Regions from separate parts of the Alishewanella sp. HL-SH06 genome, predicted to be linked through region 1. Evidence: predicted binding sites of a transcription regulator. Region 1 holds the regulator's gene; each other region holds the start of a gene.

Region 1 (2,205 bases):
TGCCTGCTTTGGTGGTTTGGTCGGTTATTTTGGTGCGACCGCCATGGGCATTACCGGAGCCACTTTTATTGGGTTGCGTTTATTGGCCGGCTTATTATTACTGGCAATGGCGCTGTATATTGCCCGGCTTTGGTTTGGTTTAACGCGCTTAGAGCGCGCAGGGCAAGGTTTGTGGCGCTTTATCCAACCTTATACGAAGCGCTTATTACCGCTTGATAGCAGTGTTAAAGCCCTAAGCTATGGCATGTTATGGGGCTTTTTGCCTTGTGGTTTGGTTTATTCAACCCTTAGTTGGAGTTTAGCCAGCGGCAGTGCCAGTAGCGGTGCACTGATCATGTTACTTTTTGGCGTCGGCACCTTACCTGCGTTACTGGTATTTGGCTCCGCGGCTAATAGCCTAGTCAAACTAAAAAACCAACTATGGTTTCGTTACAGTGCGGCATTACTGTTAGCGGTTTATGGTTTTTACACGATATGGCTTGCTTTGCATAGACTAGTTTTTTAAGCTGTTACCCTATTAAGGGTAAAAGGGTGTGTGTGATGCAACGTTCAGCTATAAATTGTCAGGATTGCGGTTTTAGTCAGCTGTGTTTACCGTTTTCGCTCAGTGAGCAAGAAATAAGCAAACTTGATGATATTATTCAGCGAAAGCGCCCTTTGCACAAAGGCGATATGTTGTTTGAAAGCGGTAACGAGCTTAAATCGCTATATGCCATCCGCACGGGCTCTTTTAAAACCTTCACGCTCACCTCACAAGGTGAGCAGCAAATCACCGGCTTTCATTTACCTGGCGATGTCATTGGTTTTGACGCCATCAATACTGAAAAACATGCCAGCTATGCTGAAGCCTTAGAAACCGGTATGATTTGTGAAATCCCCTATCAAAACCTTGAAAATCTGTTAAGTCAATTACCTAAACTGCGCCAGCAAATGATGCGTTTAATGAGCCAAGATATTCAATCTGATCAGCAAATGATGTTGCTGTTAAATCGTAAAACCGCAGAGCAAAAATTGGCAACTTTTTTAAATCATTTGGCTTCTCGTTATGGCAATCGTGGTTTTTCTGAAAAAGCTTTCCGGCTCAGTATGACCCGCAGCGACATTGGTAATTATTTGGGCTTGACCGTAGAAACCATCAGCCGCTTGCTGAGTAAAATGCACAAAGATGAAATCATTCAAGTTGATGGCAAGCTTATCACCATTTTGGATGCCCCCAGCTTAACCGCGCTTTCAGGCCAATGTTAACTCCCCTTAACTTGATATAGCACAAACATAAATCCCTATTAATCGCTTATCTTGGTCTACACTTAGATAAGCTTATTGACTTAAGAGGGAAGCTTTAATGTCTATTTATAATAATGTGTTAGTGGTTTTAGATCCGAGCGCTGATGAGCAAAAAGCGCTCGATAGAGCCATCGAACTTGCCCGCAAGCAAGGCTGTCAACTGACCGCTTTTCTTAGTGTTTATGAATTCTCTTACGAGATGACCACCATGTTATCGGGTGACGAACGCGAATCGATGAAACAGTCGGTGATTAAAGATCGCGAACTTTGGGTCAAAACCTTATTAGAACAACCCAGCGCCTTGGGTTTAAACATCAAATTGCACGTGGTTTGGCACAATCGCCCCTTTGAAGCCGTGGTGAAAACCGTCTTAGATAATGATTATGATCTGGTGATCAAAGGGACGCATGATCATGATGTTTTAAAATCGATGATTTTTACGCCGACCGATTGGCATATTTTGCGTAAATGTCCTTGCCCAGTATTGTTAGTTAAAGATCATGCCTGGCCTGCTAAAGGCAATATCATTGCTGCCGTTAATGCGGGTAGTGAGCAAGAACATCACCTGTCATTAAATCAACGGGTGATCCACAAAGCACAACAAATGTCGCAATTACTCGATGCTAAGGTGCATTTAGTCAATGCCTATCCCGGCACCCCGGTGAATATCGCGATTGAGATCCCCGAGTTTAATCCACAAGAATACAATGACACCCTACGCCGCCATCATAAAGATGCGATATTAAGTCTGGCCGAAAAACATCAAATCAGCAAAGATCAATGTCATGTGTTAGAAGGTATGCCCGAAGACGTGATCCCGAAACTGGCCAAAAAGCTGGATGCCGAAATGGTCATTATCGGCACTATTGGGCGTACGGGCTTATCCGCGGCGATCATTGGTAATACCGCTGAACATGTCAT
Region 2 (2,205 bases), 160 kb from region 1:
CTTTAATACCGCCTTGCTGCAATGGCAGCTGACACCGGCACATCAGCTGGCAGGTTTTGCTTATGATGTTGATTTTGACACCTGGGCGGTGCGCAGCAGCCGCACTTATGGCGTTGATTATCAGGGTAAATTAACCAGCGGCCCGAAACTGAGCTGGCAGTTAGCTTTGGCTAAGCAAGATGATGCGCATAATGCACCGCTCAGTTTTAGCCATCACTACCACCGTATCAGCCTGAACTGGGCGCTGGATAGCGTTACGCTGCAAGCCGGTCAGGAGCGTTTAGCCGGTGATGGTCAAAGCGCTTTTCAAACCCCGCTGGCGACTCTGCATGCGTTTTCCGGCTTTGCCGATATGTTTTTAAACACGCCGGATAACGGCCTGCGTGATAACTGGCTGGAAGCCAAAACCAAGCTAAACGACGTTGCCTTAAGCCTGGCTTATCATCGTTTTGACAGCGACCTCGGTAGCCAAAAATATGGCGATGAATGGAACGCCAGCGCCGGTTATAGCATTAATCAGCAACTTTCGGCGCTGTTAAAACTGGCGTATTACAATGCAGATACGCTGGCAGTCGACACGACTAAGGTTTGGCTGATGCTTAGCTATCAGTTGTAATTGCCCCTGTATTGTGCGGACGCATCATTGCGCCCAATCACTTCTCTCATAGCTCCACGTTGGCCAATGTTGTTTTGGCTCCTCTGCACCGCCCCTGGGTTTCAGTGGGCGGTTTTTTCATTGTCCATACTGGCTTTTTGCCAAAGCAACTTACCCCCGATGGGGTAACAAGCTCAGCTTTGATGCGCTCTGGCGCGACTATGGCAATTTCAGCTCCGTTAAAACATGATCCAGATCAAGCTTTTGCTGACAGCTAACGCTAAGCTAAAACACAATATCTAGTGCATCAAAATAAAATAAACACTATATAGAGGATTTAATGCTTAGATTCACCGATGAACAAATCGCCTTTCAGGAAGTGCCAAACGAAGTGTCACTGGCCTTTACCATTGCTGGCTGTACGCTGGGCTGCAAAGGCTGCCATAGCAGCTATAGCTGGCAGGCTAACCAGGGTACGCCGTTGACGCCGGTTTACCTGCAACATCGCTTAGACAGCTATAAAAACCTGATCAGCTGCGTATTGTTTTTAGGCGGTGAGTGGCAGCCTGAAGCCTTGATATCACTGCTCAAGTTAAGCCGCCATGCCGGGCTTAGCACCTGTTTATATACCGGCTTGGACGATGTCAGCAGTGAGCTGAAACAGCAGCTAACCTACCTTAAAACCGGCCGCTGGCTGTCTGAACGCGGCGGCCTGGATAGCCCGCACACTAACCAGATTTTCACCGATTTACGCAGCAATACACGCCTGAACCACTTCTTTGTTAAACCATAAAAAGGGATCTGCCATGCAAGCGCTTAATTTCTCGCAACTACAACAAAAACTCAGCTTTATCGACAACTACCTGCATGCCACTAATGCCGCCGATGGCTCAAAATTAGATGCCAATGCTAACGTAACCCAGAAAAATATCGCTACGCTGGAAGCCGAGCTGATGAAGGATCAGTTTATTCAGGTAAACCGGGCTTTAGTCAGCAATAAAATCAGCGAGCTGTTTGGGGCAGAATTAGCAGCAGAATACCTGCGCCAGATAACCGATCACGAAATTTATGTGCACGACGAAACCAGCTTAAAGCCCTATTGCGTGTCAGTAACCATGTATCCGTTTTTACGTGATGGTTTAACCAAACTGGGCGGCGAATCACAGGCGCCGAAGCATTTAGAGTCCTTCTGCGGCTGCTTTGTTAACTTTGTGTTTGCCGTATCCAGCCAGTTTGCCGGCGCCGTGGCTACGGTAGAGTTTTTAACCTACTTTGATTACTTTGCCCGTAAAGACTACGGCGACAACTACCTGCAAACGCATCGCAAGCAAATCGAAAACCATTTGCAGCATGTGGTGTATGCGTTAAACCAGCCGGCTGCCGCCCGTGGCTACCAAAGCGTATTCTGGAATATCTCGGTGTACGATCAGCACTACTTTGACAGCATGTTTGGCAATTTTGTGTTTCCAGATTTTGTTAAACCAGAGTGGCAATCAGTGTCAGCCTTGCAGCAGTTTTTCTTAAGCTGGTTTAATAAAGAGCGGGAAAAAACCGTACTGACCTTTCCGGTGGTCACGGTGGCGATGCTAACCGAGAACGGCAAATGCAAG
Region 3 (2,205 bases), 790 kb from region 1:
AAAATACATTTATGAGGTGGTCTGAAAAAAGCTAGATAAAAAATAAAACCCAGTAGCAAAGGCTGCTACTGGGGTGAATAAAAGTGGTTAGAGACTATCAAAGAACGCTTGCACCCGTTGACGGGCATCGTCTTCTTCCAGATTGTAGCGCTCTTGCACTAACGCTGTGAGATACTCAGGGTTGTTGCGGGTCAGTTCAAGCTCAGCATAACTGATCTTATCCCACTCACATTTGACCTGTGCTCGCACACTGCTCCATTGGCTTTCGGCAAAGATTGAACTCATCGCATCGTCCTCGCTTATCATGACGCCGCTCAAGAAGTGCTGGCAGCGTCAAGTTAAGTATAGGCGAACTTTGTCAAACCGTGGCTCAGCAGAGGCTAGCAAACGCGTTGAAACTAACCCTTTGCAACTAAAACATCAGATCAATCTAAAGCACTTTCAGCATCTTGATGCCTTTAATATTTTCCAAAAATTAATTGCCAGAAACTGAATTTGCGCTCTTTATGGTACTGCTTTTTTAATTGTTCAATTTGCTGTAAATGCTGTTTTAACTTAGGCAAGTCATCTGCGGTAACCGCGGCTTTAGCCAGCGCCAACTCGGCCAATACCTTGTCTAAGCCTTCGTTGTATACTTCGGCTTTGTCAGAGGGCAGTGGCGCTTGTTTAGCCTGCTGCACCAGCTTCTGTAACTTTTCAACAAAAGGTAAGGCTTCTGCTGTTGTGCTCGCTTCAGAAGCTTGTTTGTGGGCAAAACCCATGGTTTTCATGGTTCGTTCTAAATTAACCGGCTCTTTTGCCAGTAAAGACTGACTGCTTACCGCAAGCAACATTGCTAATAGGGCTGTTTTAATCATGACATTCTCTCAAATCTGATAATACTTTGCAGTATACCTTATTCTGTCAGGCTAATCATGATTGCACCGCCACCCAGTGCAGCAGCAGAGGGTTCGTTTGAAACGTTAAGCGCAAACCTTGGAAAGCTGCCTTGACAGCAGTGTCACGCGCTGGTTGCGGGGCGAGCTTGAAAAAAGAAGCTTGTAGGTTTAATGCCAGTCAGTTAAGCATGACCTGTTTGCTCTAAATCAACCGTTGAAAGCCATGGATGGCCGGAATCGAGCCTCAGGGATGATTCATGGCGTGTTGATGTGAGCAAACTGCGACATGCTAAATACAATTCACTCGCGCAATTTATTCGCGCATAAAGCACTGACCAACCCGTGCAGACTGAACGCAATAACACACTACAATCAGCGCTGATATTGGCATATTGGTCGGATAGTGCTTGTCGACAGCCAAAAAAACTGGTGAGATGAAATTTGGTGTATCCAACAATAAGAGACAACGAATGAAATTTCAATTAAGTGCTATGGCCATACTCTGTAGCACCTTGCTGTTAAGTAGCTGTGCCCAAACCTTGCAAACCACTAATAAACCCTTAACTGAGCTAACCCCCGCCGATCGCGTAGCGCAGCAATATATTATTGTTGATACCCATATCGATGTTCCTTATCGACTCCATAAAAAATGGGAAGATGTGTCAGTTGCCACGGCTAACGGCGAATTTGACTACCCTCGGGCAAAACAAGGGGGGTTAAATGCTCCCTTTATGTCTATTTACATTCCCGCATCCTACGAGCGCACTGGTGGAGGTTACCAACTGGCCAATCAGCTGATTGATAGTATGGAAGCCCTGGTTGCACGCGCCCCGGATAAATTTGTCATGGCCAGTAGCACACAGCAGGTATTAGCACAATTTGGCAGCGGCAAAATTTCTTTAGCCATGGGCATGGAAAATGGCACGCCGATCGAAGGTAAATTAGAAAATTTACAGCATTTCTACCAGCGTGGTGTGCGTTACATCACGCTCGCCCACTCTGAAAGTAATCATATTTCGGACTCGAGTTATGACATCCGTCGCCGCTGGCAAGGCTTAAGCCCATTTGGCAAAGAGCTGATAGTGGCGATGAACAATATCGGTATGATGATTGATATTTCGCACGTATCAGATGATGCCTTTTATCAGGCCGTGGCTATCAGTAAAGTACCGGTAATTGCCTCGCATTCGTCACTGCGCAGCTATACACCTGACTTTGAGCGCAATATGGATGACGATATGTTAAAAGCGCTGGCCAAAAATGGTGGCGTGATCCAAATTAACTTTGGTTCATCCTTCGTTACACGCCAAGCCAATCAATATAACGC
Region 4 (2,205 bases), 460 kb from region 1:
ACGCAGCAGTTACTGGAAAAAATGATCACGCTGTTCAGTGAAAACGAGCAGCACCGTGACTATTTAATTGAATTGTCGTTAAACGAATTGATTACCCGTTTATTGCAGCAGCAAAGCCGCGAATTACTGTTGGCCAGTTGTAAGCAAAACAACCAAACAACACCGCTGGGTAATGTGCTGAACTATATTGAGCAACATCTGAGCGAAGATATTCAAATTGAAACGTTATGCAAAATTGCCTGCATGAGCCGCAGTAAATTTTATCAGCAGTTTAAATTAGCTTTTGGTGTAACCCCAGCGCAGTGGCAGCAGCAATTGCGCTTACAACAGGCTTATCGGTTACTGCAAACTGGCGAGCGGATAAGCCAAGTGTGTTATCAGTTAGGCTTTAATAACCCAAGCCACTTTAGCCGGGTGTTTAAACAAACCTTTGGTGCAGCGCCTATCCATATCGCTAAAGCCAATTAGCCGCCGCGTAAACGGCTAGCGATGCCGAAAACTGCACAACCACAGTGACGCTTTTTTGTTAAGCGTAGCTGTGGTTAATAAGATTATTTGGCTTGGTGTTATTGCGCGGCTTCTTCTTTTTTTACCATGGCAAGCAGCGAGTCTTTAAGCTGAACACGGCGCATTTTTTTCTGCTCTAAATTGTCATCCGTAGTAGGGATACCGGCAGATTCAAGACTAAATACTTCGTGATCTAAGTCGTTGTATTCATCAAATAACTTGGCAAAGTGCCGATCGTGCATCTTTAAATGGCGAATAGTATGGTGATGATCGGGAAACTCACTGAGAAAGCTATGTTTTTCAAGCGTCATATTATTTCCTTATGCGATTAATTATTGTCTTACACTGATAAGTATAGGCGTAAATTAAATAAGGTTTATTGATCTCGGTCACAGCGTTGTTTGAAACCACAGGGGCAGACTTTAAATGTTGATTTTAAAAAAACCGTTCAATAGTTAACCGCCGGGCTAATAGAACTTTGGATGCAGACGGTTCTGACAAGTATTGGATAACGCATTGAAAGCGGTTTTTTCGTTTGACTAATTGCTCAATGTTGGGCGCTCAACGGCTTAAACTGATGTGCTTTAGGCTTGTTGATTACGCGGGTGCTAGGTATAGTCTTTATAAACAATCGTTGGACACTCCCATGCAAATACACCGTTTTCTTTTATTAATCCCCTTATTGCTTTGCACTGAAAATGCCTTAGCTGCGCAGCTGGACAATTTTAAAACCGGCCCCGTGTTTAACGATTTCGGGCCGACAGCCCCCGTGCAACAAACTGAGCCGTTGCCCGCCAATACGGTATTTAAGCTGGCTTTCGACGTCGCTAAAGCGGCAGAACCAGGCAAGCTAAATCGGTCGATAGAAAGTGCGGCTCGATTTATCAATATGCATGTTGCAGCGGGTGTGCCTTTAGAAAATATTCAGCTGGCCGTGGTAGTGCATGGCAGTGCCTCTTTAGAGATGACGAACCCAAAATTTTATGCCGCCAATAAAGATGGACTAAAAAATAGCAGCGCCACTGCTATCGCACAACTACAGGAAAAGGGAGTCAAATTTTACCTTTGTGGACAAAGTGCTGCTGCTTATGGCATCAGTAATGCTGACTTGCTACCCGGTGTGAATATGGCGCTTTCTGCGATGACGGCTCACGTGCTATTGCAACAGCAAGGTTTTGCCATTAATCCATTCTAAAATTCTTGGTGTCAAAGCCCAACTGCGCCGAGGGTTACGGTATTTCTGCCAGCACGCTTGCTGCTGTAAAGCGCTTCATCTGCGGCTCTTAGCGCACTCACGTAGTCGTGTTGTGAGGTATCCACATGCACTAAACCAATACTGATGGTCAGTTCGACTTTGGCATCTGCCACAAATTGTAGTTGTTTTTCAACTTGTTCACAGAGTCGTTGGCTAATTTTGAGTGCGGTGGCCTCATCTAGATCGATAAGTAGTGCAGCATATTCTTCACCACCAATGCGGCCAATAATATCGTTACAACGTAATTGTTTTGATAACAACTGTGCCACGGCTTTTATAGCGCTATCGCCTACCGCATGGCCAAATTTATCGTTAATTTTTTTAAAGAAGTCGATATCGATCATCATCAATACTGCGGGCATCGGGCGTTGTTGTTGCCAATAGCGTTCAACTTGATTGAAAAAGTGCTCGCGATTAGCCAGTTTGGTCAAACCATCGCGCTG

Evidence for each region. Region 1 encodes FNR, which switches genes on or off when oxygen is low (the NO sensors DNR and NnrR bind a similar motif). Its sites were predicted from a motif close to TTGATCTAGATCAA; they were not measured.
Region 2: nrdG (anaerobic ribonucleoside-triphosphate reductase activating protein) is a predicted target of FNR. The motif match lies at 842-855, and genes of this name have one in related genera.
Region 3: ACUJFK_RS12420 (cytochrome b562) is a predicted target of FNR. The motif match lies at 1,076-1,089, and genes of this name have one in related genera.
Region 4: ACUJFK_RS06850 (YdcH family protein) is a predicted target of FNR. The motif match lies at 887-900, and genes of this name have one in related genera.

Annotation. Positions count from the first base shown of each region.
Region 1 covers NZ_CP199752.1:1,926,196-1,928,400, reverse strand. Annotated here, with positions in the region: gene ACUJFK_RS08915 (sulfite exporter TauE/SafE family protein) at 1-505, shown strand, start outside; gene fnr (fumarate/nitrate reduction transcriptional regulator Fnr) at 541-1,245, shown strand; gene uspE (universal stress protein UspE) at 1,343-2,205, shown strand, end outside.
Region 2 covers NZ_CP199752.1:1,770,566-1,772,770, reverse strand. Annotated here, with positions in the region: gene ACUJFK_RS08180 (hypothetical protein) at 1-616, shown strand, start outside; gene nrdG (anaerobic ribonucleoside-triphosphate reductase activating protein) at 936-1,388, shown strand; gene nrdD (anaerobic ribonucleoside-triphosphate reductase) at 1,402-2,205, shown strand, end outside.
Region 3 covers NZ_CP199752.1:2,713,118-2,715,322, forward strand. Annotated here, with positions in the region: gene ACUJFK_RS12415 (general stress protein CsbD) at 88-285, opposite strand; gene ACUJFK_RS12420 (cytochrome b562) at 459-857, opposite strand; gene ACUJFK_RS12425 (dipeptidase) at 1,349-2,205, shown strand, end outside.
Region 4 covers NZ_CP199752.1:1,471,178-1,473,382, forward strand. Annotated here, with positions in the region: gene ACUJFK_RS06845 (AraC family transcriptional regulator) at 1-468, shown strand, start outside; gene ACUJFK_RS06850 (YdcH family protein) at 567-818, opposite strand; gene ACUJFK_RS06855 (DsrE family protein) at 1,154-1,702, shown strand; gene ACUJFK_RS06860 (diguanylate cyclase) at 1,714-2,205, opposite strand, start outside.